One region of the Caulobacter sp. SRI_008 genome, then DNA from elsewhere that is predicted to be linked to it. Evidence: riboswitches for the same ligand, from Rfam matches in the RefSeq annotation. Region 1 holds a riboswitch; the other holds the start of a gene.
What was found. A riboswitch is a leader RNA that binds a small molecule or an ion and turns the genes downstream of it on or off. The one in region 1 is predicted to bind glycine.

Region 1 (15,701 bases):
GGCTTCGCCGTCACCGAGCAGTTGCGGGTGTCAGTCGGGGCGGTGAACCTGTTCGATGTGCGGCCCGACGCCAACGGCCCCGGCGACGCCAAGACCGGGGTGGCCAGCTCGGTCTACGGCCCCTCGCCGTTCGCGCCGAGCGGCGGGTTCTACTACGGCAAGATCGCGTACGACTTCTGATGACGACGCGCCCTTCCTTCCTCTCGCGCCGGAGCCTGCTGGCGTCCGGCCTGGCCGGCGCCGCCGTCTCGGCCTGCGGCGGACGCACGCCCGACGAGGTGCTGGTGCTCGGCGACCAGGCCAACCTGACCCGCGCCAGGGTCGAGGCGGCCGGGCTGTTGCAGAACCGGCCCTACGCCTTCCGCTGGGCCAATTTCGTCGGCGCCGCGCCGCTGTTCGAGGCGGTGATGGCCGGGGCGGTCGACACCGCGCCGGCCGGCGACACCCCGGTGCTGGCCGCCGCGGCCGCCGGCGTGCCGATCAAGCTGGTGGCGGCCGTCCGCTCGTCGGGCCGCAGCATCGCGCTGCTGGTTCCGCCGGGCTCGCCGATCCGCAGGCTGCCCGACCTGCGCGGGGCCGAGGTGATCGTCTCGTCGGCGCGCGGCAGCATCGCCCACTATCTGCTGCTGGGCGCGCTGCGCGAGGCGGGCCTGTCGATCGGCGACGTGAAGGTGGGCTTCATGCTGCCGGGCGAGGCCCAGGCCGCCTTCGAGGCCGGCCGCATCCAGGTCTGGGCGACCTTCGGCCTCTATCAGGCCCTGGCCGAGCATAACGGAGCGCGGGTGCTGCGCGACGGGACCGGGATCAACACGGGCCTCAGCTTCGTGACCGCCTCGACCAAGGCCCTGGCCTCGGACTTCAAGCGTGGGGCCATCGCCGACGCCCTGCGGCAGTTCCAATCCGCCTACGCCTGGGCCAACGCCAACAAGGTCGCCTATGCCGAGGTCTATTCCAAGACCACCAGCGCCCCGCTCGCCGTCGCTAGGCTGCTGGTCGAACGCGAGACCCCCGTGCTGGCGCCGGTCACCGCCGCCGACATCGCCGACCTCCAGCGGGTCGGCGACACCTTCTTCGCGGCCAGCCTCCTGCCGCGCGCCGTCGATGCGGCCAGGCTGGCGGACGGATCCTTGCTGGGTCCTGCCTAGTCGGCGAAGAAGCGATTGGGCGGGCGTTTCAGGCCCAGGTTCTCGCGCAGGGTCGCGCCCTCGTATTCGGTGCGGAAGATCCCCCGCCGCTGCAGTTCAGGCACCACCTGGTCGACGAAGTCGTCCAGGCCTTCGGGCAGGTAGGGGAACATGATGTTGAAGCCGTCGGATCCCTCCTCTTCCAGCCACTGCTGCATCTCGTCGGCGATGGTCTGGGCTGTGCCCACGAAGGCGGGCCCGCCGTAGCTGCCCATGCGCGCGGCCAGCTGACGGATGGTGAGGTGCTCGCGCGCGGCCAGTTCGATCACCCGCTCACGGGCGCTGTGGCTGGCGTTGGTCGGCGGGATTTCGGGCAGAGGCCCGTCCGGATCATAGCTCGAGACATCGTGGCCGAGCATGCTGTTGAGCGTGCCGATGCCGCTGTCGTAGTGCACCAGGCTGTCGAGCAGGGCGCGCTTGGCCCTGGCCTCCTCGACCGTCTCGCCCACCACCACGAAGGCCGCCGGCAGGATCTTCAGGCTGTCAGGATCGCGGCCGACAAGGGCCATGCGCCGCTTGATGTCGGCGTAGAAGGCCTTGGCGTTCTCAAGATTGGCGCCGGCCGCGAAGATCACCTCGGCGGTCTCGGCGGCCAGTTGGCGACCCGCTTCCGAGGCCCCGGCCTGGATGATCACCGGCCAGCCCTGGACCGGGCGGGCGATGTTGAGCGGGCCGCGAACCGAGAGACTGGGCCCCTTGTGGTCGAGCACGTGCATGCGGGTCGGATCGAAATAGAGGCCCGCCTCGACGTCGCGGACGAAGGCGTCGTCGGCGAAGCTGTCCCACAGGCCGGTGACGACGTCGTAGAACTCCCGCGCCCGGGCGTAGCGGGCGTCGTGTTCCATGTCCTCCTCGAGTCCGAAATTGAGCGCCGCGTCGGGGTTGGAGGTGGTGACGATGTTCCAGCCCGCCCGGCCGCCGCTGATATGGTCGAGCGAGGCGAACCGGCGGGCGATGTGATACGGCGCGTCATAGGTCGTCGAGGCCGTGGCCATCAGGCCGATGTTTTCCGTAACCGCCGCCAGGGCCGACAGCAGGGTGAAGGGCTCGAACGAGGTCACCGTGTGGCTGCGCTTGAGCGCGTTGATCGGCATGTTCAGCACGGCCAGATGGTCGGCCATGAAGAAGGCGTCGAACTTGGCGCGCTCCAGCGTCTGGATGAAGCGCTTCATGGCCGGGAAGTTGAAGTTGGCGTCGGCGATGGCGCCCGGATAGCGCCAGGCGCCGGTGTGGATGCTGACCGGACGCATGAAGGCGCCCAGCTTCAGTTGCTTGCCCATATCTCATCCTCTGGCCGGCAGGCCGCCGCCGACGACGCAGATAGGCGCCCCTCGCCTGCCTGGCCACGAGTGACGCCTCCTATTCCGATCGAAAATCGGCCGCCGCCCGAAATCCCCGGCGCAGTTTTTCTTCAACATCCGCGAGAAATCCCAAACCACCATTGTTTCCATTGAACTTTCGACTCCGAGTTGACGCCTGAAAATCCCCCTGTTCAGCACTGCTCATTATTCCCGCCCACCCATCGCATCCTAGCATCGAGCTTCCACGAGGGCTCGAGCATGACCCAGCATCCCAACCGTCGCCTGTCGCTGTTCGAACCTCTGACGCTGGGCGGGCTGGTCCTGCCCAACCGCATCGTCATGGCGCCGCTGGGCCGGGCGCGGGGCACGCCGGCCTCGCGCGAACCGACCGGCCTGGTGGCCGAATATTACGTCCAGCGCGCCGCCGCCGGGCTGATCATCTCCGAGGCCACCCACATCTCGGCCGAGACGATCAGTCGTCGCGGGACCACCGCGATCCACACCGAAGGCCAGGTGGCGGCCTGGCGAAAGGTGACCGACGCCGTGCACGAGGCGGGCGGCCGCATCTTCCAGCAGCTCTTCCACCTCGGCCGCAAGGCCGATCCATCCCTGCTGCCGGCCGGAAGCTGGCCCGGCGCGCCGTCGGCGATCGCCGCCAAGGCCCAGTTCGCAACGACCGACGGTCCCGAGCCTTTCCCCATCCCCCGCGCGCTGCAGCGCGACGACATCGCCCGCCTTGTCGAGGCCTTCGGCGTCGCCGCCGCCAACGCCCGCCGGGCGGGCTTCGACGGGATCGAGATCCACGGCGCCAATGGCTACCTGATCGACCAGTTCCTGCGCGACGGCGCCAACCAGCGCTACGACCTCTACGGCGGCGACGTCGAGGGCCGGGCGCGCTTCCTGTTCGAGGTGGTCGAAGCGGCCGCCGCGCACTGGCCCGCCAACAGGATCGGCGTGCGCCTCTCGCCTCATCCGCACACGGACGGCACGGCCGATTCAGCGCCCAGGCGGCTGGTCCGCCATGTGGCCCAAGGCCTGGCCGCGCGCGGTCTGGCCTATATCCACCTCGTCGAACCTGTCGCCACGGCGCCGTCCGAGCGCATCGCCCCGACCGTGCGCGAGGCGTTCGGCGCGCCCCTCATCGTCTGCGGCGGCTATGATCGGGCCTCGGCGGAAGCGGCCGTCGCCGAGAACGAGGCTGACCTGGTCGCCTTCGGCGCGGGCTTCATTGCCAATCCCGACCTGGTCGAACGCCTGCGCCGGGATGCGCCCTGGAACGCGCCAGATCCCTCGACCTTCTACAGCGGCGGCGCGGCCGGCTATATCGACTATCCCGTTCTTCGCATCGCCGCGGCGACGGCGGGGTAGGCTCTAGCTGCTGGCCCGCTAGTGCAGGATCGCCCGCCACTCGCTGTGCGAGAGTTCAGGCCAAGCATAGGCCGTCGAATAGTAGGTCTTCAGGTTCTCGGCGAACGGCCAGTCCGAGCCGGCGACGAACCGGTCGGGTCCGATCCGGCGGATGAGCCTGGCCATCTTCGCCCGCTCGTCGCGGGTCGCCTGCGCCTTGAAGACCTGGGCGAGATCGAAACGCAGATTGCGGACGGAATTGGGGTCCTGCTCAAAGGCGTCGGCGAAGGCGCCCAGGGCGTCGAGGGTGACGGCGTCGACGCCGCCCCATCCGCCGGCGTGGGCGATGACGACGGGCGCGCCGCCCGCCGCGGGCAGCACCTGGTCCAGAAAGACGTGGACGTCCCGCGCGCCGTAGTCGGACGCCCGGGTGCGCATGTGGATCATGATCGTCCAGCCGTTGTCGGCCGCGGCCCGGAACACCGCCGCCAGCCTGGCGACATGGTCGGGGTTGCGAAGATCGACGTCGGAATTGGTCAGATGCAGCTTCAGCCCGGTCACGGCGCGATCGCCCTTCCAGCGCACGATCTCGGCCAGGGCGTCGGGCGCGGTGGGATTGACGCTGACGAAGGCGGCGAAACGGTCCGGACGCGCCCGGGCCAGGCCTACCGTGAAGTCGTTGGCCTCACGCACGACGCCAGGCGCATCCGGCACGGGGTCGGCCAGGGGGCTCTCGGCGAGATAGGCCGTCGACATCAGCCAGCCCTTCCTGATCCCGGCCTCGTCCATGGCCTTCAGGGCGTCGTCGGCCGTCAGCGGCGCGGTGAACTTCGGATCGCACGGGCTCTTGCGCATAGGACTGGCGCAATAGGCCGGCAGGATCCTCAGGATCGCCGGCGAATGCACGTGCATGTGGTGATCGACAGGGATCTGGGCATGCGCCGAGGCGAGCGGCGCCAGCGCCAACGCCAGGGCCAGCGCCGCCCCAGGAGGAATGGACATCATCAGGCTCTCGGCTCGTGAAAAAGGAGACGGGGCGCGAAACCAGGTTCCGCGCCCCTGCCCCGCCCCTACTGGCCGCCCTCGCCCAGGAGGGTCTTTCGCCAGAACATGATGCTGGTCCAGAAGTAGTAGTCCTCGTTCTCCTTCTTGCGGAAGACGTGGCCCTCGTTCTTGGCCAGCAGGTGCCAGGCCGAACCGCCCTGGGCGCGGACGGCGGCGATCATCTGGTCGGCCTCGGAGGCCGGCACACGCGGATCGGTGCCGCCCGTGGCCACCAACAGCGGGATGGTGATCTTGCTCACGCTGGTCAGCGGCGAGATCTTCATCAGCTGGGCGCGCTGGGCCGGATCGCGCTCGTCGCCGTACTCCACCCGGCGCAGGTCGCGGCGGTAGGACTGGGTGTTCTCCAGGAAGGTGACGAAGTTGGAGATCGCGACGTAGCAGTTGGCGCCCTTAAGGCGCGGGCTGTAGTGCGTGGCCGAGGCGTAGCACATGTAGCCGCCGTAGGAGACGCCGTTGACGGCGAAGCGGTCGGCGTCGAGCGCCGACTCCTTGCCCAGGGCGTCGAGGAAGGCCCCGACGTCCCTGACCGAGTCCTCGCGCTTGAACGGCCCGTTGTCGAGGTTGACGAACCGCTTGCCGTAGCCCGACGAGCCGCGGACGTTGGGGAAGAACAGCGCCACGCCCAGCTCGTTGAGCAGGTAGTTGTTGCCGCCCAGGAAGTCGGGCCGGGTCTGGCCTTCGGGGCCCCCGTGGATGTCGATAATCAGCGGCCGCTTGCCGGGAAATTTGGCCGGGTCGGGCTGGTAGAGGAAGCCCGAGACGGTCTCGCCGTCGAAGCTCTTGATCTCGACAAGGCGCGGTTCGACGTTCTTGGCGGGGTCGAGGCCGCCCGTCTCGCTGTGGGTCCACTGGGTGACCTTCAGCGACTTGGGATCGATCGAGAAGGCGTCGCCGGCCACGCGGGCGGCGGCCATGCTGAGGCCGATCTCGCCCCAGGGCGAAACCTGGATCGCCGGGCCGATGCTGTAGGGGATCACGCCGGCCGGCAGGCCGTCGACCTTGCGCACCGCCCCGCTCGCCAGGTCGAGCACCCGCACCCGCGAGACGCCCGCTTCGTTGATCGCATAGACCGCGAAGGCGCCGTCGGGCGACAGGGAGAAGTCGCTGACGTCCCAGCGCGTCTCCTTGCTGACGGCGACGAAGGCCCCGGTCTTGGGGTCCAGGCGGCCCAGGCGCAGGAAGTCGGAATTCAGGTCCGAGGTCAGCCAGACCGCGCCGTCATGGCCATAGCGCGGCTCGACGAAGGAGGCCTTGGCCTTGGGGTCGGTCAGCGGCTTCATCACGCCGCTGGCGAGGTCGAGTTCGAAGACCTGCGCCTCGTTGATCGACATGCGATTGAGGACGAGAGCCTTGGCGCCGTCGGCCGAGAAGTCGGCGATGTTCCAGCCGCCGCCGGAGACCTTGGCGACCAGACGATCGGTCTTGGGATCGCTGGGATCGACGACATAGAGGTCCATGTCCGCGCCGTTGCGGCGCGAGGAGGCGTAGCCAACCAGGCGGCCGTCGGGCGACCAGGAGCCGAACCAGTTGCGGCTCTTGCCGTCAGTCAGCAGGCGCGGACGGCCGTCCTTCAGCAGGTAGAGCTGGTAGAATTCGTCGCCGCCGCGATCCTTCTGGATCAGCAACCCCTCGCCCTTGGGCGACAGGGCGGCGGCCAGGATCGGCTCGGCCTCGAAGCTAAGCTGACGACGGTCGGCGTCGGGCCTGGCGACGCTGTGGACCTGATCGGAACCGCCGAAGCGGGTCTTGACCAGCATCGAGCGGTCGGCGGCGTTCCAGCCCAGGAAATTGGCGTGACGGGCCTGCAGATAGGGCGTGGTGGCCGCCACCAGCTCCTGCGGGATGGCCGGCGGACCGTCGGCGACGATCGCGGAAGGCATTGGGGCCAAGGACGGGGGAACAGTCTGGGCCATGACGGCCCCGCCGCTCGCCAGGGACAGGGCGAGCGCCAGAGTGAGACGGGAGATCATTGGGGACACCAATCAGAAAGGAGGGGCGCCGCCGGCCCGGGGGACACAGCCGGCGGCGCGGAGCCGGTTCGGACCTAGAAGCGCATCCGCGCGCCGAGGGTCACGTACCGACCGATCACGTCGTAGTAGGGCGAGTAGAGCGAACCGATCGGCGGATCCTTGTCGAACAGGTTCGTGGCGTTGGCGTAGAGCTCGACGTCGTGGCCGCGGTACTGCGGCAGCTTCGCCTGCACGCCCAGATCGAAGTAGGTGTAGGCCTTGATGTGGCCGTTCACGATGTCGACCGTGTTGTTGTAGTTGCCCGGCGAGAGGTAGCGGGCCCGCAGGTTGCCGCTGAAGATCCGGCCCGAGTAGTCGACGCTGCTGACGACGCGGAATTCCGGCACGCCCAGACCGAACGAATAGCCCTGCGAGCGGACATATTCGATCTCGCTGACGCCGTCGTTGGTCGTCATGCTGTGGACCCAGGTGGCCAGGGTCTTGAAGCGCAGGCGGCCTTCCAGGCTCGACAGAACGCGGTCGGCGTTCATCGAGTAGGAGATCTCCGCATCGATGCCGTCGGTCTTGTAGTTGGCCAGGTTGACGTAGGTCGAGACGATCCGGGTGATCGTGTTGCTGCTGTCGCGGGTGATCCGCGAGCACATGTCGGCGTTGCCGGCGGCGCAGCGGGTCACGATGTCCTGGGCGGAAATCGTGGTGATCACGTTGTCGATGTCGATGTTGTAGTAGTCGAGCGACACGTTGAAGCCCGGCAGCGCGGGCGGCGAATAGACGACGCCGGCCGTGAAGGTGTTGGCTGTTTCCGGCACGAGGTCGGGATTGCCGCCGCCGTTCGTCAGCACATAGACACTGGAACTGGTCAGCGGATCGACGATGGTGTTGTAGCCGGTGGTGCTGGTGGTGAAGAGCTCGGTCAGGTTGGCCGAACGGATGTCGCGGGACTCGGTGACCCGGCCGCGGAAGCCCGGGAAGAACTCGTTGGTCGCCCCCAGCTTCCAGGACCAGATCGAGCCGGTGGTGTTATAGTCGCTGACGCGGGCGGCGGCGTTGATCTCGAGCTTGTTGAACACCGGCACGTCGCGGACGACGGGCACCAGCACTTCGGCGAAGGCCTCCTTGACGTTGAAGCTGCCGGCCATGGCCGAGAAGCTGAAGGTCGTGAAGGCCTTGGCCGTGTCGAGCGCGCCGACCGAGCGATCGACCGACTCCTTGCGGGCCTCGGCGCCGACGGCGATCGAGACCGGACCGGCCGGCAGTTCGAAGGGCTCGCCGCGCAGGCTGAAGCCGCCGACGTCGAGCTTGCTGGTCTCGCGCATGCTGGGCGTGCCGGTGACATAGGCGATGGCCGCGGCCGAGGGCGAGCCTTCGCCGAACAGGTTGATCGGCACGCAGCTGGTGGTCGGATCGGTCAGGGCGATACGGCAGATCGCATTGCCCGTGCTCGGGTCGATCACCGAGTCCACGGCGTTGGCGTAGTTCTGGGTCAGCAGGAACCCGGGGGTGTCGATGTTGTTCTCGTTCTCCCCGTGGCTGTAGTAGGCGCTCCAGCGCCAGCCGTCCCCGAAGTTGCCGTCGAGGGCGATCGTCCCCTGGGTGGAGAGGCGCTCGAAATCGATCCGCGAATAGGACAGGTCGCTGTTGAAGCGGCCCATGGTGAACGAGGTCTGGCCCGCCGTGACCATCGCCGAGCGCACCTCGTCGGAGAGGAAGGCGTTGTCGATGCTGATGGTCAGGTTGCCGCGGTTGTGGTCGCCGAACCAGATGTAGTTGTTCCACATCCGCGAATGGCGCAGTTCGGCGGTGAGCTTGACGTTGTCGGTCAGGTCGTAGGTGACGCTGGCCAGGGCGCTGTAGCGGCGTTGCGGCGTGACCAGCGGGCTGAGGTCGTCGTTGGACGGGCCTTCGCCACCGACCGAGTTGGTGCCGATGACCGTGCCATAGTCGAAGTCGCGCAGGGAGCCGTCGGCGTTGAAGGCCTTGCCCTTCAGCACGCCCGACAGGATCAGGCCGCCATAGGCCGCGTTGGAGAAGCCGACGTCGGGAGCCAGCTTGTAGCGGCCGTCGCCGTTGGAGACGGTCGCCCAGCGGCCGACATTGGGACGGCTGGTCTTGGGCGTGACGCCCTCGTTGTTCAGGTACTCCCCGCCGATGACGAAGTGGCCGCGGCCGTCCGCGAAGCTCTTGCCGCCGGCCGCCTCGATGCGGACTTCCTCGGCGTCGTCATAGGACGAGATGCCGCCCTGCACGCCCATCTTGAAGCCGGTGAAGTTGCGATCGATCGCCAGGTTGACGACGCCGGCCACGGCGCCCGAGCCCCAGGCCGCCGAGGCGCCCCCGGTGACCACGTCGGCGCTCTTGAGCAGCACGGTGGGAACGACGTTCAGGTCGTTGTCGCCGGCGAAGCGGCGGCCGTCGATCAGCACCAGGGTGCGGCTGATGCCGAGGCCCCGCAGATCGACCGGCGCGTTGCCCGCGCCGGTGTTGGTGCCCGTGGTCTGCGCCGAGGTGGTGGCGCGGAACTGCGGCAGGTCGTTCAGGGCCGCGGCGACGTTGGGACGCGCGCCGACGCTGAGGTCTTCGGCCGAGACGTGCACGGTGGGCGTCGGCGCCTGGAAGCCGGCGCGATCGATGCGCGAGGCGGTGACGACGATTTCGCCGACGCTGCTGTCATCCTTGTCGGTGTTAGCGGCCTGGGCGTAGGCCGCGCCGTGCAGCGCGAGCGCCGCCGGCAGAATGCTCGCGCCAATCAACAGGGCGCGGCGGGTTTGACGTGAAATTGCCAAGTGAGATCCCCTCTCAAGTATGCAGTCGACAGTCGCCCGCGCCCCCGACGTCACACTTGAGTGGACGTTCCAGAGGCCGCGGCCCGCCACCGGCGCACCACGCGCCGCTCGCGAAACCGCAAGGCGTTCCTCTGCCCCCGCTGTCTTGTGGCCTGAGAGATTCGGAACGCGACGCGCCCTTGCTCCTTCGGCGAGGCGCCTCGTTCAGAGGCGACTGCTTTCCAGCTTCCTTGTGCTCCGCGGTCCTTTTGCCTGAGCGTTTCCGGGGCGGTTGCGCCTTCGGCGTCGGGTCGAACCTGATCTCTTCCGCAAGAGCCAAACCAGTACGAACGGTTCGGCGCGAGGCGTCAAAACGCCCTCATCCGGCATGAATTGCCCGCACACTCGGAAATGTCGGAATGATATTCCCAGAGCCCGAACAGCCTGCCTCCGCAAGTTCGCGGAGGCCTCCCGCGCTCAGGGGACGTGACAGGTCGGTGACAGCTTCGACGTCGCCGCGCGGAACCCAAGAAATGGGTGAAGCCCCGAGCCGACCGACCCGATCGCCGCAGTTATGGGCAGCAAGTGCTCAAGGCGTGACCAGATATCAGCGGCCGGCCGCCCCGCTCTTCCAGCGGGCCAGAAGTTCGGCGCGCCGGCCCTGGTCGAAATTGGCCAGCAGAGCGGGCCCGACGCGAATGGGACGCCCGCCCGCGGGAGGCGTCGCGCCCAGCCCTGGACGGATCGGGGTCAGGCGCACGTCGAGCAGAACCCGCTGCCCCGCGTCCGACATCAGATAGTCCAGGAACAGGCGCGCCGCGCCGGGATGCCGCGCGGTGCGGGTGATGAAGGCGACCCGCGAAATCGACAGGTGATAGTCTTCCGGAACGACATAGCCGACGTCGGCCTCGTGCTTGCGCACGTACCAGTCGGCATAGGACCCGTTCATGTCCAGGGCCAGCAGGTGCTCGCCGGACGCCACCCGATCCAACATCGGCCTGCCGGGCACGTAGGTGCGCACGCCGGTCGCGCCGATCGCATCGTACAGCGCCCAGGCGTCCGGATAGAACTGGGTGTTGCTCGACAGATAGAAGAACCCCATGCCGCTGCGCTCGGGATCGTACATCGCCACCTTGCCGCGCCAGCGCCCGGGGTCGGCGCGCAGGGAGGCCAGCAGGGCCGCGTGACTGCGCGGCGCCTCGCCGCCTTTCAGGAGCCGCTTGTTGTAGACGAAGACGATCGGCTCGCTGGTGACGCCAAAGCCCTGGTCACGCCACCGCGCCCAGGTGGGCAGGTTTCCGGCCTCGGGACTACGATAGGTCTGGGCGTAGCCATCGTTGATCAGCTTGACCTGGGTGTCCATCGCCGAGGTCCAGACGACGTCGGCGACAGGCTCGCCACGCCTGGCTTCCTCGATGACCCGGGCCTGCATGTCGCGCGAGGTCAACACGACGAACCTGAGCTTCACCTTTGGAAATCGGCGCTCGAAATCCTCGACCAGCCGCTGGTGCACGTCGTTGTTGATATAGACGACGACCTCGCCTTCCCGCTCGGCCCTGCGGACGTCCCAGCCGCTGGTGGCCTGCCCGGGCGCCCGCGGCGCGCATCCCGCCATGACCGAGACAAGGGCGATCACGCCGAGCACGGCGGCGGCGAAACGGGCTCCCTTGACCTGGACTGGCAATCGGCGTCGGATGGCCGCGCTCCTTCAATGTGAAGCCTGCCGCTACATCCCCGATGAAGATACTCGTTGTCGAGGATGATCTGCTCCTCCGCCGTTCGCTGATCGCCACGCTCGAAAGCGAAGGCCACGCGCCCGTCTGCGCCGAGACCGGCGCCGAGGCTCTGTCCCTGGCCGCGCGGTCCGACTTCGACGCCATGGTCCTCGACATCGGCCTGCCGGACATCGACGGCTTCGAGATCCTGGGCCGCCTGCGCCGTGAGGGCTTCTCCACGCCCATCGTCGTCCTGACGGCCAGGGACGCCGTGCAGGATCGCATCGCGGGCCTCGACATGGGGGCGGACGACTACGTGCTGAAGCCCTTCGACCCGTTCGAACTGGTGGCGCGGGTGCGCGCCGTCGTCCGGCGCAAGGGCGGCTACGCCACGCGCAACGTGAGCGTGGGCGCCCTGACCTGCGACTGGGAAGCCGGCGCGGCCTGGATCGGCGAGCGCCGCCTGGACCTGCGCCCCCGCGAATGGGCGGTGCTGCGCGCGCTGGCCACGCGGCCAGGCCGGGTCGTGGATCGGGCGCAATTGGCGACCGAGGTCTTTCCCGACGATCAGTCGGTGCAGCCCAACGCCCTCGACGTCCATGTCGGGCGCCTGCGACGCAAGCTGCTTCCGGACGGTCCCAGACTGCAGACCCTGCGCGGCGCCGGCTACCGGCTCGATCCGTGAAGCCGCGCCGCCCCAGCCTGATCGGGCGCCTGCTCATCGCCCAGGTCGCACCGCTGGCCTTGCTGGGCGCGGCCCTCGCCCTGGCGGGCGCCCTGGCCGCCATGCAGGTGGTCGAGAAGACCTCGGACCGCCTGCTCGCCGGATCCGTCGCCTCGATCGTCGCCCAGGTCGGAAGCCGGGATGGCCGGGCGCAGGTCGCCCTGCCGCCCTGGTCGCTGGGCCTCCTCGACAGCCCGGAACGCGACGCGGTGTTCTACGCCGTCCGGGAAGGTCCCCGCCTCGTCACCGGCTACGAAGACCTGCCGCGCCCGCCCGCGCCGGCGCCCAACGAAACCAGCTTCAGCTACGCGGAAATGCGCGGCTACAAGGTCCGCGTGGCGCAATCGACGGTCATGATCCCCGGGGTTCGCGACCCGGTGGTGGTGGCCGTGGCCCAGAGCCTGGACTCCCGCCACGCCAGCGTGCGCGAGCTGTTGTCCAACCTGATCGGCCTGCCGGTCCTGCTGGCGGCGGTCGCCGCCGTCCTGGTCGTGCCCGCGGTGCGCTGGGGCCTCGCGCCCCTGCGCCGCCTGGCCGAGGACCTGACGGCCAGAGCCCAGGCCTCGCGCCCCGATCTCGCGCCGGTCGATCCCGCCAGCGTCCCGGCCGAACTTTCGCCGGTCGTCGACGGCTTCAACCGCCTGATGGGCAGCCTGGAGCGCTTCACGCGCGCGCTTGAACGCTTCTCCGCGGATGCGTCGCACCAGTTGCGGACCCCGCTGTCGGTGATCATCGCCAATCTGGCCTTGCTGGAACGATCCGCCGCGACGCCGCGCGACAAGGCCCTGCTAGGCGACTCCCGGTCGGCGGCCGCCAACCTGCTGCGGGTGCTATCGCAGTTCCTGGCGCTGGCGCGATCGGAGGCCGCCGTCACCGAGGGGGAAGCCGACCTCACGGCCTTGCTGAACACGATCCGGATCGAGGCGGCCCAAGCCTTTCCCAATGTCGAGGTATTGGCCCGCGCGCCCATGAACGTTCCCCTAGTGCGTGGCAATCCCGTGCTGATCGGCGAGCTGCTGCGCAATTTGGTGTTCAACGCCTGCGCCTACGGCGCGGGCAAGGTCCGCATCCTCGTCCATACCGAGGGCAAGGCGCCGAGGCTGGTGATCTGGGACCATGGCCCCGGCGTCGATGCGGCGGAACTGCAGCGCCTGTTCATCCCCTTCAGCCGCGGCGCCGCGGGCCAGACGATGGTCGGCACGGGCCTGGGCCTTGCGATCACCGGATCGATCGCAAGCCGGCTGGCCATCGCGGTCGCGCTGCGTAGTCGCCGCCGGCGCCCTGGCCTGATCGCAGAACTGACGTTTCCGGTCCTTTAGGACGCAGGCTTTCATGCCGACACGCCAGATCCAGTTCACCGACGGTAAGGCCATGCTTTAACGAAACTCGTTTGTGCTGGCCACGGCGGACGGCCATGCCACGAGGCCTGCCTCAGCAAGGACGCCGCCGTCATGACCGGGATCGCCCTCCCCTCCCACCAAACCCGCCGCGCCATGCTCGGCCTGACCGCCGCCGGCCTGGTGGCGGCCTGCGCGCCGAAGGTCGCCAAACCCGCCGGCAAGCTCCTGGTCGGCGACCAGCGTGGCGGCTCGCGCCTGGTGCTGGCCGGCGCCGGCAAGTTGGACGACACGCCCTACCGCATCGAGTGGTCGCAGTTTCCCAACGCCGCCCCGCTGCTGGAGGCGTTGAACGCGGGCGCCATCGACACCGGCATAGGCGGCGACTCCGCCTTCATCTTCGCCATCGGATCGGACGCCAGGATCAAGGCGATCGGCGCCCAAATCAGCCAGGGCATGGGCCCCGCAATCGTCGTTCGCGGCGGCTCCGCCGTTCGGGACTTCAAGGACCTGGCGGGCAAGACGATCGCCACCCCGCGCGGCTCGATCAGCCACAACCACGTGCTGGGCATACTGGAGGCCAACGGCCTGCCCTATGACGCGGTGAAGTTCGCCTTCCTGTCGCCCAACGACGGTCGCGCCGCCTTCCAGGGCGGGTCGGTCGACGCCTGGGCGATCTGGGACCCGCATATCGCGCTGGCCGAAAGCCAGGGCGCCCGGATCCTGACGGGCAAGCAGGACGAGGACCCCGGCTACACCCTGATGTTCGGCCGCGACGGCGCCATCGCCGAGAAGCCCGACTATCTGCGCGACTACCGCGACCGACTCTACGAGGGCTGGACCTGGGCGGCGGCCAACCGAACCGCCTACGCCGAGGCGATGTACCGCGACACCGGCATGGATCCGGCGATCCTGAAGACCATGATCGGACGCACGCAGCGCCTGCCCGTGCAGATCGACGCGGCGCTGATCGCCACCGAGCAGCGCACGGCCGATCGCTATCTGCGGGCCGGCGTGATCGCCAAGAGGATCGAGGTCGCCAAAGGCTTCGACACCCTCGGTTGATTTCAATCCAGATTAATATTCCCGTCGGCTCGCGAGCCATATTTACCGCGCAAATCCTATTCTTCGCGCTCATGCAGCAGCAAACAAATAGTCGTTTGCACGGATCAACACCCCACTGCCATTGAAGCGTCGCGCCGCTCCCAACACCGGCGACCACAAAGCATCGCCTCGCCTTGAGAGAACTTGGCGGGTCTTCGATCGGGGGATCTCATGACGACCACTTCTGCTCGACGCGCCGGCGGCGCGCCGACGCTGAAAGCTTTGCTGCTGACGGCATCGGCCCTGCTCTCCAGCGCCGGCTTTGCGGGCCACGCGCTGGCCGCCGACGCGAGCGACGCGCCCACCAGCGGCGCCGCGACGCCCGACAACGCCGGCGCGGCCGAGGTCGACGCCCTGGTGGTCACGGCCCGCTATCGCAGCGAAGACGTCCAGACCGTGCCGATCCCGATCACGGCCCTCGGCGGCCAGCAGCTGGAAGCGCTGGGCGGGACCTTCAATCTCAAGCAGTTGATGAGCCAGCTGCCCAGCCTGAACATCCAGGGCTTCAGCGGTCGCAACCAGACCACCACCATCCGCGGCATCGGCACCAACGCCGGCGGCACCAACGACGGCCTCGAACAGGGCGTGGGCCTCTATATCGACGGCGTCTACCGCCCGCGCACCGGCACGGCGATCACCGACCTGGTCGATGTCGAAAGCATCCAGCTGCTGCGCGGCCCGCAGGGCACGCTGTTCGGCAAGAACACCGTCGCCGGGGCCATCGACATCCGCACCCGCGAACCGTCGTTCACGCCCGAATGGCGCGGCGAGGTCTCGGTCGGCAACTACAAGTACCTGCGGGCCTATGGCAGCTACAGCGGGCCGATCACCGACAACCTGGCCGTCCGCGTCAGCTACCTGCGCAACGAGCGCGAGGGCCTCTACTACAACACCGTCTACAAGAAGCGCTGGGACAACCTCGACAATAACGCCTACCGGCTGGACCTGCTGTACAAGCCCAACGACGACTTCAAGCTGCGGGTGACGGCCGACTACAGCATCCAGAAGGGCAATATGGGCTTCAACGTGGTGACGGCCGTGCTGCCCACCACCAAGGCCAATGGCTCGGTCGTGCGCGGCTTCTACGAGAAGGCCGCCTCGGTCGGCTACACGCCCCTGGCTATCGACCCGTTCGCCCGCCAGATCGACCTCGACAACTCCCAGTTCGACCGCATGCCCAGCTGGGGCGTGC
Region 2 (15,701 bases), on a different contig from region 1:
GAAGCCCCCGAAAGCGATCCCAATCCGTAAAATCCCCGCGAAAGCGGGGACCCAGGCTTTTTCTGAAGCCCCAGGCGCTCGACGATAAAACACCTGGGTCCCCGCTTTCGCGGGGATTTTACGGGGAGGGGAGCTTTCCCTCTCCTCCGGCCTTTCGGCCACCCTCTCCCGCAAGGGGAGAGGGATCAGAAGAGGGCGGCCACCGCATGCCGCAGCGGGTTGCTCGGATCGGCCAGCAGCTTCACGGCCATGGCGCAGGAGATCGTCACCAGCAGCGGCCTGATCAGCCGCGCCCCGAAGCGCACCGCTAGGCGCGAGCCCAGCTGGGCGCCGAGAAAGGCGCCGACGGCCATGGCCAGGCCGATCGGCCAGATCACCGCGCCCTTGAGGATGAACAGCGCCAGCGCTCCCACATTGCTGGCGGCGTTGGCCAGCTTGGTGTGGGCGGTGGCCTTCAGCACGCCGTAGCCGAGCAGGGTGACGATGGCGACCATGTAGAAGGCCCCCGCGCCCGGGCCGAAGATGCCGTCATAGAAGCCGACGATCGGCGCGATGAAGCCGGCGAACACCGGCAGGGCCAGGCGGGCCGGGCCGTCCTCGGCCTTCAGGGCCTTGGACAGGCCGAAATAGACGGCGATGACGATCAGCAATACAGGCACGAGCGCCGCCAGGACGCGCGGCGAAAGAAGGCTGGCGCACAGCGCGCCGGCAAGGCCCGCCAGGCCCGCCGCCAGGGCGATCGGCCAGGCGGTCTTCCAGTCGATTAGGTCGCGCTTGGCGAAGGCCCGGGTGGCCGAGACCGAGCCGAAGGTGCTCTGCAGCTTGCTGGTGCCCAGCGCCGCGATCGGCGGCAGGCCGGAAAGCAGCAGGGCCGGCAGGGTGATCAGGCCGCCGCCGCCGGCGATGGCGTCCAGGGTTCCGGCCACGAAGGCCACGCCGAACAGGATGACGAGCAGCTGGACGCTCAGATGTTCCATGGCGATCCCTACAAACGCGAAAAGCCGCCCGGGAGCCGGGCGGCGGCAGGCGGCGGGTGAAGGAAGGGGAGGCGGCCGATAGCACGTCTCCCCATCGTTCGGATCAGCCGATCAGGTGGGCCCACTGGTGGGCGCGCGAGGCCTTGCTGTTGCGGCCCAGGGCCTTCAGTTCTTCGCGGGCCGCGGCCTTTTCTTCCTTGCGGACGCGTTGCTCGGCGGCTTCGACAGCCTTGCGTTCCTTACGCTCGGCGCGCTTGACGGCCGCGATCTCTTCCTGGCGGGCCAGGGCTTCGAGGCGGGCGATTTCCTTGGCTTCGGCGCGGGCGACGCGAACGGCTTCCAGCTCGGCGGCGCGTTGTTCATCGCGCTTGTCGAAATCAGGATCCTGAACGGTGGCCTTCGGCTTGAACTTGGCCAGCATAGCCTTCTTGGCTTCCTGCTGGGCGGTGATGCGATCGGCGAATCCGGTGTTCTTCAGGTAGGACATGAATCTTCGTGCTGTTGGAGAGGCGCGCCTCCTAAACCCCAAAACGGCGAAAAAAGCAATTGGAGCCGCCACGCTCTTCGTCGGACGGATCGTCGCGCGCCGGGGGTATCGCCAGCGGCGGGGCCGTCCCGGAGACCCAGATTCCGCGGATTGGCTGACCCTGCGGAAATTCCCCCGTCAAAACAGTGTCTTGTGCAGTTTCTCCACAATCTTGACGCACCGCAGCGCGCCCTATAGGTTCCGCCGCGATCAAGCCGGCCGAAAAAGCGCCTTCTTCAGGCGCGTCTGCGGGCGCTTTCGGACCTGACCGCTTCCCATGCCCAAGGCCGACGAACCGAACGACGAGGCTTTCAAGAGCCTGGACGCTCGGCTCGACGCTTTCGAGGCGCGGAAGGCGGCGGAAAAGCCCGCCAAGGCGGCGGACGAGAAGGCTTCCCAGGACGGCTATCGCCTCCTGGCGGATTTGATCGGGGGCGTTCTGGTGGGGCTGGGCTTCGGCTGGCTGCTCGACCACTACGTCGGTACGGGGCCCTGGGGAATGATCGGCGGTCTGCTGGTCGGAACCGGTCTCGCGATATTCTCCGTCGTCCGCAAGGCGACGAAACTGAGCGCGCAGGCGTCCAAGGCCCAGGCCGAGGATGTACACACGGGAGGCGGGTCCACCGCCCCCAAACAGAAGAGAGACTAGGGCCGATGGCCGATCCGATGCACCAGTTCCAGATCCAGAAGGTCGTGGAACTGCCCACCGTGAACGTCTTCGGTCTTCCGATCGATCTGTCGATCACCAATTCGGTGGCCGCGATGCTGCTGGCCGCGACCCTGGTCGTGGCGTTCTACGCCGTCGCCGCCCGCCGCGCCGTGGTTCCGGGCCGCCTGCAGACCGTGGGCGAGATGCTCTATGGACTTGTCGACGGCCTGGCGGAGTCGATCATCGGCCACGACGGCAAGAAGTTCCTGCCCTTCATCTTCACCCTGTTCGCGTTCGTGCTGTTCATGAACCTGCAGGGCATGTTCCTGGTGTTCACCGCCACCTCGCAGCTGGCCGTGACCCTGACCCTGGGCCTGATGGTCATCCTGACCGTGGTCGCCGTCGGCTTCGCCAAGAACGGCCTGAAGTTCTTCAAGCTGTTCGCCCCGTCGGGCGTGCCGTGGCCGCTGTACTTCCTGCTGGTGCCGATCGAGATCCTGTCGTTCCTGATCCGTCCGATCACCCTGGGTCTTCGTCTTTTCGGCAACATGCTGGGCGGCCACGTAGTGCTGAAGATCTTCGCCGGTTTCGTGATCGCCCTGGGCGGTCTCGGCGCGATCGGCTGGGCCGGTTCGCTGCTGGCCCTTTCCTCCGTCGTCGCCCTGACGGCCCTAGAGTTCATGGTGGCCTTCCTGCAGGCCTTCGTGTTCGCGGTGCTTGCCTGCGTCTATATCAACGACGTCGTGCACCTCGACAGCCACTGATCACCCTTTTCTCTTCAACCTATCTCTGAATTCTCAAGGAGCCTCACAATGGAAGCGGAAGCCGCTAAGTACATCGGCGCTGGCCTGGCCATGCTCGGCATGATCGGCGCGGGCATCGGCCTGGGCGTCATGTTCGGCAACTATTTCCAAGGCGCGCTGCGTAACCCGACCGCCGCCGCTCAAGAGCGTCCGATGCTGTTCCTCGGCATGGCGCTGACGGAAGCCCTGGGCATCTTCGCCCTGGTCATCGCCTTCCTGATCCTCTTCTCGTAATCCTCTGAGCGCGGCGACGGTCGGTTCCCGGCCTTCGCCGCGCTTTGATCTTTAAGAACCGAGCCTGCTCGCCCGTTTCGGGCCGCAGGCGCTAGCTGAGAGGCGCCCTCGCCCATGGCGACGGAAAATCACGGCACGGTCGCGACGACTGAAGCCCCCGGACACGAAAGCGGCGGTCTTCCGCAGCTCCAGTTCCAGCACTGGGGCGGTCAGATCGTCTGGCTGCTGCTCATCTTCGCCGTTCTCTACATCGTGCTGTCGAAGGGCCTGCTGCCCCGCGTCAGCGGCGCGATCGACGAGCGCGGCGCCAAGATCGCCGGCGACATCGCCGACGCCCGTCGTCTGAAGGACGAAGCCGAGGTGCAGGCCCGCGCGGCCGCCGCCGAGGTGGCCGAGGCTCGCGCCAAGGCCCAGAAGACCGCGGCTGACGCCAAGGCCCAGGCTTCGGCGCAAGCCGCCGAGCGCCAGGCCAAGGAAGAAGCCGTGCTGGCCGAAAAGCTGGCCGCGGCGGAAGCCTCGATCCAGGCCGCCCGCGACGAGGCCATGAGCCACGTCCGCACGGTGGCCGAGGAGACGGCCGGCGCGATCGTCGAGAAGCTGACGGGCAAGGCGGCTTCGGCCGCCGAGCTCAAGACGGCTCTGGCCTAAGGAGTAGCGGACCATGGAACACGAATCCCTGTTCAGCTTCTCCAACCCGGAGTTCTGGGTGCTGGTCGCCCTGGTGATCTTCTTCGGCCTGCTGGTCGTTCTGAAGGTCCTGCCGGGCGCCCTGTTCGGCGCGCTTGACGGCTACGCCGCCAAGATCCAGGCCGAACTCGACGAAGCCCAGAAGCTCCGCGAGGAGGCGCAAGCCCTGCTCGCCGAGGTCAAGGCCCAGCGCGAGGAAGCCGAGCGCCAGGCTTCGGCCATGCTCGAGGCGGCCAAGGCGGACGCGGTCCGTCTGGCGGCCGAGGCCAAGGAAAAGCTCGAGGAGCAGATCACGCGCCGCGCCCAAATGGCCGAGCGCAAGATCGCCCAGGCGGAGGCCCAGGCCGCCGCGGACGTCAAGGCCGCGGCCGTCGATCTCGCCGCCCAGGCGGCCGAGGCGGTGCTTCTGGCCCGCGTCGGAACCGGCGCCGACCCTCTGCTCGACGCGGCCATCGGCCAGATCGGCAGCAAGCTGCAGTAGTCCTCTTTGGACGGCTGAAAGATCGAAGGCGCGGCTCGCAAGGGCCGCGCCTTTTTCGTTCTGGATCCCTCTCTCATCGAGAGAGGGAGGGGCCCACGCGGAGCGTGGGAGGGTGAGAGGTTACAGTCTGTCCGGACAAGGTACGGGCGGAGCGGAGATCACCCCAGGGGGCGGATAAGCCCCTCGAAGAACGAGCGATGCAGGGATCGAGGTTCGCCGGCCAACGGTGAAACCTCTCACCCTCCCACCGCCTGCGGCGGCGGGCCCCTCCCTCTCTCTAAGAGAGAGGGTTCTGACTAGGCCGCTCGCTTCCTCAGCCACTTCCGCACAGCCTTGCGCCCCCGCTTCAGCACCCGCCAGGCCGGCCGGCGCAGGAACACCTTCTCGCTCCGCAGCAGCTGCTGCCAGGCTACCAGCAGGATCTCCGGCTCGCGGCGCATCAGCCTCCGGATCGGGAAGATCAGCTTGGGGTGGCGCTTCTGCCAGCGGATGAAGCGGCGGCGGGCCTGGAACGAGTTGCGCAGCACCACCATCAGCCCGATGACCAGCAGCGGCAGGCCGACGTGGCCGGGCAGGGGCGTGAGGATCGCCCCGGCCAGTAGGATCAGGCAGCCCAGGGCGATCAGCAGCAGCCGCGCGACGCGGGCCAGGGTCTCGCGAAGGACGAAGGCCAGTCGCCTGCGGCGCAGGCTCGACAGGCGACGGACGACCCTTGGGTCGCGGGGGCTCACTGGCCGCGCGGGTTGACCTGGCCCCGGCGCTTGAAGGACTTGCGCCAGCGCTTGGCCACCCGCCAGCGGCGCGGCACGACCAGCTTCTCGATGCGCAGCACCTGCTGCCAGGCCACCAGCACGACTTCCGGCTCGCGACGCAGCAGGCGGCGCAGCGGGAAGACCAGCTTGGGGTGGGCGTGCTGGAAGCGCACGAACTGCTTGCGGGCCTTGAACGAGTTACGCAGCACCAGCATCAGGCCGATGACCGTCAGCGGCACGCCCATGGGGCCGGGCAGGGGCGCGATCAGAAAGCCCGCGGCGATGAACACCAGGCCCAAAGCCACCAGCAGGCCGCGAATAATCCGGCCGAGAAGCTCGCGGGCGAGTTCGTCGGCGGCGGAGAGGCGCACGGGCGTCATGGCGATGGCGAAGTTCATGGGGGGCTGAACGGGGTATGTGGTCCGCCGGTTTCCGACAAAGCGCCGGCCCCCTCTTCCCACACGGTGCATATGGAAACGGGGCGCCCTTCCGTAAAGGCGCCCCGTTCCGCTTTCGTGCCTGTGTTGCGCCTATTCCGCTGCGAGTGGCGCGGGGGCAACAGGTTTCCACTTCAACTTCGGCTTTCGCGCCGCCAGGGTCTCGTCCAGACGCTTCAGCGGGGCCAGGTGCGGGGCGTTCTTGAACCGCGCGACCTCGCCGGCCTTGGCCGATTCCGCGAGCAGACGGAGGGCTTCGATGAAGCGGTCGAGTTCGGCCTTCGACTCGGTCTCGGTCGGCTCGATCAGCATCGCGCCATGCACCACCAGCGGGAAGTACATGGTCATCGGGTGGAAGCCCTCGTCGATCATCGCCTTGGCGAAATCGAGCGTGGTGACGCCGGTGCCTTCCAGCCAGGCGTCGTCGAACAGCGCCTCGTGCATGCACGGGCCTTCGGGGAAGGCCGGGCTCATCAGGTCCTTGAGGCGGGCCTTGATGTAGTTGGCGTTCAGCACCGCGTCCTCGGCAACCTGGCGCAGGCCGTCGGCGCCGTGGCTGAGCATGTAGGCGTAGGCGCGCACGTACATGCCCATCTGGCCGTGGAAGGCGCTCATCCGGCCAAAGGCCTGGGCGGCGACGCCCTCGGCTTCCTCGATCAGCTTGTAGCCGCCGTCGTCATGCACCACCCACGGAGTGGGGGCGAAGGGCGCCAGGGCCTCGCTCAGCACCACCGGACCCGCGCCCGGACCGCCGCCGCCGTGGGGCGTCGAGAAGGTCTTGTGCAGGTTGATGTGCATGGCGTCGACGCCCAGGTCGCCCGGGCGCACCCGGCCGACGATGGCGTTGAAATTGGCGCCGTCGCAGTAGAAGTACGCGCCCGCCGCGTGGGTCAGGCGGGCGATCTCCACCACGTCCCGCTCGAACAGGCCGCAGGTGTTGGGGTTGGTGACCATGATCGCCGCCACGTGGTCGCCGAGCTTGGCTTCCAGGTCGGCGAGGTCGACACGGCCGTCGTCGGTCTGGGCGATCTCGACGACCGTATAGCCGCAGAAGGCCGCCGTGGCCGGGTTGGTGCCGTGAGCGCTGGTCGGGGCCAGCACGGTCTTGCGGTGGCCGTTGCCGGCCGCCTCGTGGGCGGCGCGGATGGCCAGCAGGCCGCACAGCTCGCCGTGGGCGCCGGCCTTAGGCGAAAGGGCGACGGCGGGCATGCCCGTCAGGGTCTTCAGCCAGTGGGCCAGGTTGTCCATCAGCTCGATGGCGCCCTGCACCGTCGACTGCGGCTGCAGCGGGTGGATGTCCGACAGGCCCGGCAGGCGCGCCATCTTCTCGTTGAGGCGCGGGTTGTGCTTCATCGTGCACGAGCCCAGCGGATAGAGCGCCAGGTCGATGGCGTGGTTCTTCTGGGACAGGCGCACGTAGTGGCGCACGGCTTCCGGCTCGCTCAGGCCCGGCAGGCCGATGGCGTCGTCGCGGGTCAGGCCGGCCAGGGCGCTGTCGGCGGCGACGGCGTCCGGCAGGTCGACGCCGGTCTTGGTCCAGCCGCCCAGTTCGAAGATCAGCGGCTCGTCCTGCAGCAGGCCACGGCCGCCCGACAGGGAGGCGAAGCCGGCGTCGTCATTGGAAGCTTCGGGACGGGTGGGACGTCCGACATTGTTCATGCTCATTGGACGGCTCCGGCCAGCAGCTTGGCGAAGAAGGTGATGTCGGTGTCGAGCGTGGTCTCGGTGGTCGCGACCAGCAGCACGTCGTCCAGGCCCGAGCCCGGCTCCAGGCGCGAATAGGGCACGCCGGCGATGACGCCGTGGGCGGCCAGGGTCTCGACGACCTCGGCGGCGTCCTTGGGCAGGCGCACGGCGAACTCGTTGAAGAACCGCGGCGTCAGGATCTCGACGCCGGGGATGGCCGCCAGGGCCTTGGCCGTGGCCAGCGCCTTCTGGTGGTTCAGCGAGGCCAGCTGGCGCAGGCCCTGCTCGCCCAGCAGGCTCATGTGGATCGAGAAGGCCAGGGCGCACAGGCCGCTGTTGGTGCAGATGTTCGACGTGGCCTTGTCGCGGCGGATGTGCTGCTCGCGGGTCGACAGGGTCAGCACGAAACCGCGCTTGCCGTCGGCGTCCACGGTCTCGCCGCAGAGGCGGCCGGGGGCCTGGCGGACGAACTTTTCCTTGCAGGCGAAGAGGCCGACATAGGGGCCGCCGAAGTTCAGGCCGTTGCCGATCGACTGGCCCTCGGCCACGGCGATATCGGCGCCCATGGCGCCCGGCGACTTCAGCAGGCCATACGAGACGGCCTCGGTGGTGACCACGATCAGCAGGGCGCCGGCTGCGTGGGCGGCCTCGGCGATCTTGGTCACGTCGGTGGCCGTGCCGAAGACGTTGGGGGTCTGGACGACGACGCAGGCCGTGTCGGCGTCGATGGCGGCGATCACCGCGTCCTCGGCGTCGATGGCGGCCGGCAGGCGCAGGGTGGTCACGCCGGCGGCGTGGGCCAGGGTCTCGACCGCGCCGACATAGTGCGGGTGGACGCCGCCCGACAGCACGGCCTTGGTCTTGCGGGTGACGCGCTGGGCCATCATCACGGCCTCGGCCGTGGCGGTGGAGCCGTCATAGAGCGAGGCGTTGGCCACTTCCATGCCGGTCAGGGCGGCGACCTGGCTCTGGAACTCGAACAGCACCTGCAGCGTGCCCTGGGCGATTTCTGGCTGGTAGGGCGTGTAGCTGGTCAGGAATTCCGACCGCTGGATGATGTGGTCGACCGTGGCCGGCACGTGGTGGCGATAGGCCCCGGCCCCGACGAAGAACGGCCCCTCGGCGGCCGAGCGGTTGCGGCGCGACAGCCGGAGCATCTCGCGCTCGACTTCCAGTTCGCCGGCGTGATGGGGCAGGTCCACAGGCTCGCTGCGGCGGGCGACGGCCGGCACGTCGACGAACAGCTCGTCGATCGAGCCCGCGCCGATCACGCCGAGCATGTCGGCGCGGTCTTCGGGGGTCAGGGGGAGGTAGCGCATGAAAAGCTTCCGCAGCGAACTCCCTTCCCCCTTGATGGGGGAAGGGCCGGGGATGGGGTGGTAGCGGCGGTGGGGTCACCCCCACCCCTGCCCCTCCCCCATCAAGGGGGAGGGGTTCTGGGTCAGAGCGTCGCCAGGAACGCCTCGTAGGCGTCGCGGTCCATCAGGGCGTCGACCTCGGCCGGGTTGGAGAGCTTCAGCTTGGCGAACCAGCCGCCGCTTTCCGGCACGGCGTTGACGGTTTCCGGCGCATCGCCCAGCTCGGCGTTGGCTTCCACGACTTCGCCCGACACCGGGGCGTAGACGTCGGAGGCGGCCTTGACGCTCTCGACGACGGCCAGGCCTTCGCCCTGGGCGACCGTCTTGCCGACTTCCGGAACTTCGACGAACACCACGTCGCCCAGCTGCTCGGCGGCGTAGGCGGTGATGCCGACGGTGGCGATGTCGCCTTCGACGGCGACCCATTCGTGATCTTTGGTGAAGCGCATTGTCCTGGCCCTCTGGATTTAAAGTTTGCGCACGTAGCGGGTGGGAACGAACGGGGAGGCGACGACCTCGGCGGCCGCCGGCTTGCCCCGGACGATGACTTTCAACTGCGACCCGAGCACGGCGTAGGCCGGGGGCACGAAACCGATGGCGATGGCGCCGCCGAAGCTGGGGCCGAAGCCGCCGCTGGTGACCTTGCCGATCACAGCGCCGTCGGCGTCGGCGATCTCGGCGCCTTCGCGGGCCGGGGCGCCTTCCAGCACCTTGAGGTTTACGCGGACGCGCGACAGCTCGCCGGCCAGTTCCTTGGTGATGCGCGCCGCGCCCAGGAAGTCGCCGGCCTCGCGGCGGCTCTTGCCGACGGCGAAGTTCAGGCCGGCCTCGATCGGCGAGACGGTCTCGTCCAGGTCGTGGCCGTAGAGCGGCAGGCCCGCTTCCAGGCGCAGGCTGTCGCGGGCGCCCAGGCCGATCGGCTTGACGCGCTCGTCGGCCAGCAGGGTGTTCCAGACGCGCTCGGCGGCGTCGGCGGGCACCGAGATCTCGTAGCCGTCCTCGCCGGTGTAGCCCGAGCGGGAGATGATGGCGTCGACGCCAAACGCGGTGAGTGCGCGGGCGTCCATGAACACCATCTGCGCGGCTTCCGGCACGTGGGCGGCCAGCACGGCGGCGGCCTCGGGGCCTTGCAGGGCCAGCAGGGCGCGGTCTTCCAGGCGCGTGACGGTGGCTTCGCCGGCCAGCTCGCGGGCGATGATCGCGTAGTCGTTGTCCTTGCAGGCGCCGTTGACCACGACGAACAGACCATCGTCGTCGGGACGGGCGGTCATCAGGTCGTCGATGATCCCGCCGTCGGCGTTCAACAGCACGCCGTAGCGCTGCTTGCCGGCCTTCAGGCCCTGGTAGTCGGCCGAGACCACTTTCTCGAAGCTCTTGGCGGGGTTTTCGCCGCGCAGCCGGGCCTGGCCCATGTGCGAGACGTCGAACAGGCCCGCGTGCTCGCGGGTCCAGAGGTGCTCCTTGAGCACGCCGTCCTTGTACTGCACCGGCATGTGGTAGCCCGCGAACGGAACCATGCGCGCGCCGGCGGCGACGTGCGCGTCGTAGAGCGGGGTCTTCTTGAGGTCTTCGGTGGACACGCGGAGGGCTCCAAACGGGGACGGCGCTGCAAGCCCGGCTTTCGCCTGGCGATAGCGCCCCCGCTGTCCCTTTGACCTGAGAGATTCCGGACCTGAAACAGGCCCTTGCTCCTTCGGCGGGCAGCTCTCGCAAGCTGCCACTTTCCAGCGTTCCTAAACCCGCGCGGTCCTTTTGCCTGAGCGTTTCCGGGGCGGTTGCGCCTTCGGCCTCGGGAGCGAATCCCGACGTCTCCCGCGAGGGTCAAGGCGGTCAATGAGCGAGGCGGGGGAGGGAGTCAAGCGCGGCCGAGATCTGGGCGGGCGGGGATCTGGCGACGCCGGGATTCAAGGCGCGTCGCGGCTTGGCTTCAGGCCAGCCGCTTCACCGTCGGTGGATAGAGAGAGGCCACCTCGATCAGCGCCTCGTGGGTGCAAAGCGCCCAGTGTCGCAGCACGTTCGGCGGATCGGGCGGAAAGCCCTGCATGGCGGCGACGTAATAGGGATCGGCATGGCTGCCGGCGCGGATGAAGGTCAGGAACGGGCTGTCGGGTGGTTCTTCGACCAGCGTCTGGGTGCTTGGGCCGCCGGTGGGAAACGGGTCGCCCCGCACCAGAACGCCAACCGTGACCTCCCAGCTGAGTTCGAAGGTCTCGCCCTCCGCGGCCTCGACGACCAGCCGCAGGCCGCGATCGGAGATCACTTCGATCTCCATCAGCGAAGGCGGAAAGGGAATATCGGGCAGCGCTTCGTCCACGGGTTCAAGCCTTGGTGCGGCCACCCTGGCCGATGAAGCCGACGATCAGGAACTGCAGCACCGCGCCCATGGCCACGCCCAGCAGGGTGACGCCGAGCCAGGTGGTCGCCTTGGCCGCGGGGCCGACGCCCGCGCTTCCGACCCAGAGATAGACGCTCCAGAGGACCGCCGCGCCGACCACGGGGCCGATGAAGGCGAGGTTGGCCTTCGGACCCAGCCGGCGGCGGGCGATGAGCACCAGTATGGCGCAGCCGACCGCCTCGATCAGCGGGCCGACCAGGCTGACCGGTCCCTTGTCGGGCACGGCCGGGCCGCATAGCACCGTCAGTCCGATGGCCAGGCAGCCGATCGTCCAGTAGCGGCGAACGCCGATGGGGCCTTCTTTCACGCCGGATCCGGTCAGGCGTGGGGCATGCTGGCGCGCACCTGGGCGCGCAGGACGTCGATGGGGGCCAGGCCCGCGTCGGTCTTGAAGTGCCAGTAGGTCCAGCCGTTGCAGGCCGGGGCCGACTGCACCATGGCGCCGATCTTGTGGATCGAGCCCGACAGGTCGCCGACCGCGATCGAGCCGTCCGGACGGACCTTGGCGACGTGGTTGCCCTTCGAGCAATAGAGGGTGTCGCCCGGATGCAGCAGGCCGGCCTCGACGATGGTGCCGAACGGCACGCGCGGCTCGGACCGCTTGCTGCCCATCACTTCCAGGTCCTGCGGAGCGATCGGGATGACCTTGGCGATCCGCTCCTTGGCGTGGCCGACATATTCGGCCTCGCGCTCGATGCCGATGAACTTGCGGCCCAGGCGCTTGGCGGCCGCGCCGGTGGTGCCGACGCCGAAGAACGGATCCAGGATCACGTCGCCCGGCTTGGTGGTCGACAGGATCACCCGGTAGAGCAGGGCTTCCGGCTTCTGGGTCGGGTGGGCCTTGTTGCCGTCGGCGCCCTTGATGCGCTCCTCGCCGGTGCACAGCGGGATGGTCCAGTCCGAGCGCATCTGCACTTCGTCATTGGCCATCTTCAGGGCGTCGTAATTGAAGGTGTAGCGCTTGGCGTTCTGGCTCTTGGAGGCCCAGATCAGGGTCTCGTGGGCGTTGGCGAAGCGGGTGCCCTTGAAGTTGGGCATAGGGTTGGTCTTGCGCCAGATGACGTCGTTGAGGATCCAGAAGCCCAGGTCCTGCACGGCCACGCCGACGCGGAAGATGTTGTGGTAGCTGCCGATCACCCAGATCGCGCCGTCGTCCTTGAGGACGCGGCGGGCGGCCTTCAGCCACTCGCGGGTGAACTTGTCGTAGGCGGCGAAGCTTTCGAACTGGTCCCAGTGGTCGTCGACCGCATCGACCTTGGAATTGTCTGGACGCAGCAGGTCGCCGCCGAGCTGCAGGTTGTAGGGCGGATCGGCGAAGATCAGGTCGACCGACTTCTCGGGCAGGGCGTTCATCGCCTCGATGCAGTCGCCCTGGATGATGGTTTCCGGCCCGAAGGACATGTCCGCTTCCCTGAAAAACACCCAAGGGAATCATGGAGTCCCGTGGTTACCCGGGAATGAACGGTCATGGTTAGCCGACGGTTAATCGCGAATCCGAAATCGGTTAACGATGCTTGATGTTCCTGTAATGTTCCGTATTGTGGACTCGACCGAGACGCGAAGAGGCGGGACGAGGGGGAAGGGGCATGGCGCTGATCCGCGGTTTCATCGCCGCCAGCCTCGACGGTTGCGTGGCCGACGCGGACGGCGGGGTGCAGTGGCTGGCGCCGTTCCGCAAGGTGGATCCCGGCTACGGCGCCTTCATCGACGACGTCGGCACCGTGGTGATGGGTCGGCGCACCTACGACCTGATCCCGAGCCTTGGCACGGGCTGGCCCTATGCCGGCAAGCGCGGCTTCGTCGTCACCTCGCGGCGGGGAGATCCGGTGCAGCGCGGGGTGAAGTTCTGGCGCGAGGGGGTGCCCGACCTGATCGAGCGCCTGCGCGACCTCGACGACGGCGACGCGTGGGTGGTGGGCGGCGCGGGCCTGCTGGCCGCCTTCGCCGAGGAGGGCGCGCTGGACCGCCTGTCGCTGCTGATCGCGCCGGTGCTGCTGGGCGAGGGCCTGCGCCTCTTTCCCGAACGCACCGGCGCGCCGCGGGGGCTGGTGCTGCGAGGAACGGCCGCCCTGGCCATGGGCGTGGTTCGGCTGGACTACGAACTGCCGCCGGTCAGGCCGGGACGGGGGAGAGGCCGGGCGGCGGGGCCGCAGGGCGTGGCGGAGGCGTAGGGAAGGCTTGGGGTCAGGCTAGGCGTCGTCGTTCGGTAGCGGCAGGTAGGCCGAGAACCGCGCTCCGGAGCGATCGCTGCGATTGCGGGCCACGATCCTGCCGCCGTGGGCCTCGGCCAGCTTGGCGGCCAGGGTCAGGCCCATGCCGCTTCCCGGACGACCCAGGCGCCGGTCGGCGCCGCCGCGCCAGAAGGGAATGAACAGCTTTTCCTGTTCCTCCGGCGGAAAGCCGTCGCCCTCGTCGATCACCGTGACGATGACCTGCCGGTCCTTGACGACCAGATAGATCGTCACCGTGCTGCCGGCCGGACCGTGCTTGATGGCGTTGGTCAGCAGGTTGGTGAAGATCTGGGTCAGGCGCAGGGGATCGCCGAGCATTTCGGCGGCGACGTAGTTGGCTTCCAAGGTGATCCTGGCCTGATCGGCGACGTCGCGCAGATCGGCCACGACCTGGCGCAGTACGTCGTCGACGTGAACCTTGCGCTGGTCCAGCCTCAGGGCGCCGGCGTCGGCGAGCGACAGAGTGTGCAGGTCCTCCACCAGCCGCGACAGGTGTTCGACCTGGCGCAGCAGCCGGTCGGCCTCGCCGGCGGCCGGATCGATCACCCCGTCGGCCAGGGCGTGCAGGCGGCCCGTCAGTATGGTCAGCGGGGTGCGCAGCTCGTGGGCGATGCCGGCGGTCAGCACTGTCCGCTCGCGTTCATAGACGTCGATCTGCGCGGCCATCTGGTTGAAGCTGTCGATCAGGACGCCGACCTCGCCCGTGCTCGAGCCCTTGTCGACCCGCACCGAGCGGTCGCCAGCGGACACCTGGGCGGCCGCCCTGGCCACCGCCGTGATCGGGCGGCTGATCCGCCGGGCCAGCCAGACCGCCGCGGCGCCGCCCGCGCTCGCCGAGATGAGGGCGATGATCGCGACGAACCGGAAATTGTTCAGCGCCTGCCGCTCGGGATTGTACCGGGCGTAGAGGTCGAAGAACCGCTCGCTGTCGCCCTGGCGGCCGTTCACCAGCGCCTGGATCTCCGCCCAGGCTTCGGGGGGCATGCGCCGCGTCGCGTCGTGCAGCAGCCAGACGGCGGAGGCGTGATAGGCGAAGAGGCCCACCGCCATGGTGATCAGGGTCGTCAGTCCCGCCAGCAGCAGCAGCTGGGAGACGATGCGATGGGTCATTCTGACCATAGTCGGTATCCCACGCCCCGAACCGGTTCGATCATCCCGGGGCAGCCGGCCGCGGTGAGCTTTCGCCGCAGCTTGGAAAGATGGCTGTCGACCACGCGGTCGAAGGCCGGGCTGTCGGGGGCCGCGGCGTCGAGAATTTCGGCCCGCGAGATGGCCCTGCGCGGCTGGCGGGCCAGATAGGCCAGAACCTCGAATTCGGTCGGCGTCAGGGCCAGGCGCACCCCTTCGCCGGTCTTGGCGCGGCAGGTGACGATGCGCGCATCGAGGTCGATGACCAGATCGCCGACGCTGATGTGGCGGCGTCCTGCGCCGCCCTGCGTACGCCTCAGGACCGCCCGGATGCGCTCGACCACCTCCGACGGGTTGAACGGCTTGACCACATAGTCGTCGGCGCCGATCCGCAGCGACGACAGCTTGGTCACCTCGTCGCCGAAGGCGCTGACGACGATCACCGGGGTGTCGAAGCGCCGGCGGATCGAGGTCAGGACGTCGAGGCCGTCGCCGCCCGGCAGTCCGACATCGAGCAACACCAGGTCTGGCCTGAGCTGGGCGTGGTCGCGGATCGCGTCCTGCACGGTCGTCGCTCGCGAGGCCGCGTAGCCGGCGCGCTCCACATAGGCGGCCAGAAGGTCGGCGATCTCGATCTCGTCCTCGACGATCAGAATGCGATGGCTCATGCCCCAGGCCTTTCACGGCGCCTTATGACGCGGCTTGATGGAGAGACGATGGAGGGCGCCCGGGCTGTTCTCCACAAAGAGGGCGACACCTAGCGCCAATGACGAGCGCGCCGCCACCGTCGCGCCCGGCTACGGATCGTCACACCCCTGCATGAGCCGGCAAAAGCGCGCCGCCGACGAAAAGGCGCCGCCTCCATCGTTCGTCCATCGAGCGCTACTCAACCCTCCATGTTCGGCGTGCATCTCAGCAACGACGCCGGCCGCGACGGCTGGCTTTCGACACGGGCGTTCGGACGATGGCGATGCTGAGACAGTGCTGGATATCGCTGCTGCTCGGCGGAGCCTCGCCGGCGCCGGACGCCCCTGGCGACGCTCTCATCGACGCAGACGAAATCGCCTCCCGCTCGCGGCCCATGGGGCCGCCGACGTCCGACCTTCAGGAAAGTCTTCCAGTGAAAGCGCCCATGCACCGCTCGTTCAAAGCCTTCCCGCGCCTGCTCGCGGTCGCTCCCGTCGGCGCCCTGATGTTCTGGGGCGCGGCGGCCTACGCCCAGGGGCAGGCCGAAGATCACGTGGTGGTCGGTCTCGGCGCGGGCTATGGCCCCGCCTATGAGGGGGGCGACAAATATCGCGTCATGCCCATCCCGGCGATCGACGTGAAGAGGGGGCGCTTCTTCGCCAACTTCCGA

Region 2: it holds a riboswitch for glycine, as region 1 does, so the genes downstream of both, gcvT (glycine cleavage system aminomethyltransferase GcvT) here and AC2YHT_RS14675 (TonB-dependent receptor domain-containing protein) in region 1, are expected to answer to the same signal.

Annotation. Positions count from the first base shown of each region.
Region 1 is NZ_JBYCZS010000015.1:28,660-44,360, forward strand. Features, by position in the region: gene AC2YHT_RS14645 (TonB-dependent receptor plug domain-containing protein) at 1-180, shown strand, start outside; gene AC2YHT_RS14650 (ABC transporter substrate-binding protein) at 180-1,145, shown strand; gene AC2YHT_RS14655 (LLM class flavin-dependent oxidoreductase) at 1,142-2,464, opposite strand; gene AC2YHT_RS14660 (alkene reductase) at 2,744-3,853, shown strand; gene AC2YHT_RS14665 (amidohydrolase family protein) at 3,872-4,834, opposite strand; gene AC2YHT_RS14670 (prolyl oligopeptidase family serine peptidase) at 4,903-6,867, opposite strand; gene AC2YHT_RS14675 (TonB-dependent receptor domain-containing protein) at 6,942-9,650, opposite strand; glycine riboswitch at 9,790-9,876, opposite strand; glycine riboswitch at 9,881-9,969, opposite strand; gene AC2YHT_RS14680 (ABC transporter substrate-binding protein) at 10,237-11,313, opposite strand; gene AC2YHT_RS14685 (response regulator transcription factor) at 11,367-12,029, shown strand; gene AC2YHT_RS14690 (sensor histidine kinase) at 12,026-13,387, shown strand; gene AC2YHT_RS14695 (ABC transporter substrate-binding protein) at 13,520-14,470, shown strand; gene AC2YHT_RS14700 (TonB-dependent receptor) at 14,681-15,701, shown strand, end outside.
Region 2 is NZ_JBYCZS010000032.1:43,558-59,258, reverse strand. Features, by position in the region: gene AC2YHT_RS23005 (TSUP family transporter) at 186-977, opposite strand; gene AC2YHT_RS23000 (DUF6481 family protein) at 1,081-1,464, opposite strand; gene AC2YHT_RS22995 (AtpZ/AtpI family protein) at 1,781-2,152, shown strand; gene AC2YHT_RS22990 (F0F1 ATP synthase subunit A) at 2,158-2,916, shown strand; gene AC2YHT_RS22985 (F0F1 ATP synthase subunit C) at 2,965-3,189, shown strand; gene AC2YHT_RS22980 (F0F1 ATP synthase subunit B family protein) at 3,304-3,837, shown strand; gene AC2YHT_RS22975 (F0F1 ATP synthase subunit B) at 3,851-4,357, shown strand; gene AC2YHT_RS22970 (hypothetical protein) at 4,654-5,088, opposite strand; gene AC2YHT_RS22965 (hypothetical protein) at 5,085-5,507, opposite strand; gene gcvPB (aminomethyl-transferring glycine dehydrogenase subunit GcvPB) at 5,640-7,211, opposite strand; gene gcvPA (aminomethyl-transferring glycine dehydrogenase subunit GcvPA) at 7,208-8,551, opposite strand; gene gcvH (glycine cleavage system protein GcvH) at 8,674-9,039, opposite strand; gene gcvT (glycine cleavage system aminomethyltransferase GcvT) at 9,058-10,170, opposite strand; glycine riboswitch at 10,325-10,415, opposite strand; gene AC2YHT_RS22940 (hypothetical protein) at 10,518-10,904, opposite strand; gene AC2YHT_RS22935 (hypothetical protein) at 10,909-11,292, opposite strand; gene AC2YHT_RS22930 (DNA methyltransferase) at 11,304-12,386, opposite strand; gene AC2YHT_RS22925 (dihydrofolate reductase family protein) at 12,572-13,156, shown strand; gene AC2YHT_RS22920 (sensor histidine kinase) at 13,175-14,335, opposite strand; gene AC2YHT_RS22915 (response regulator) at 14,323-15,012, opposite strand; gene AC2YHT_RS22910 (MipA/OmpV family protein) at 15,477-15,701, shown strand, end outside.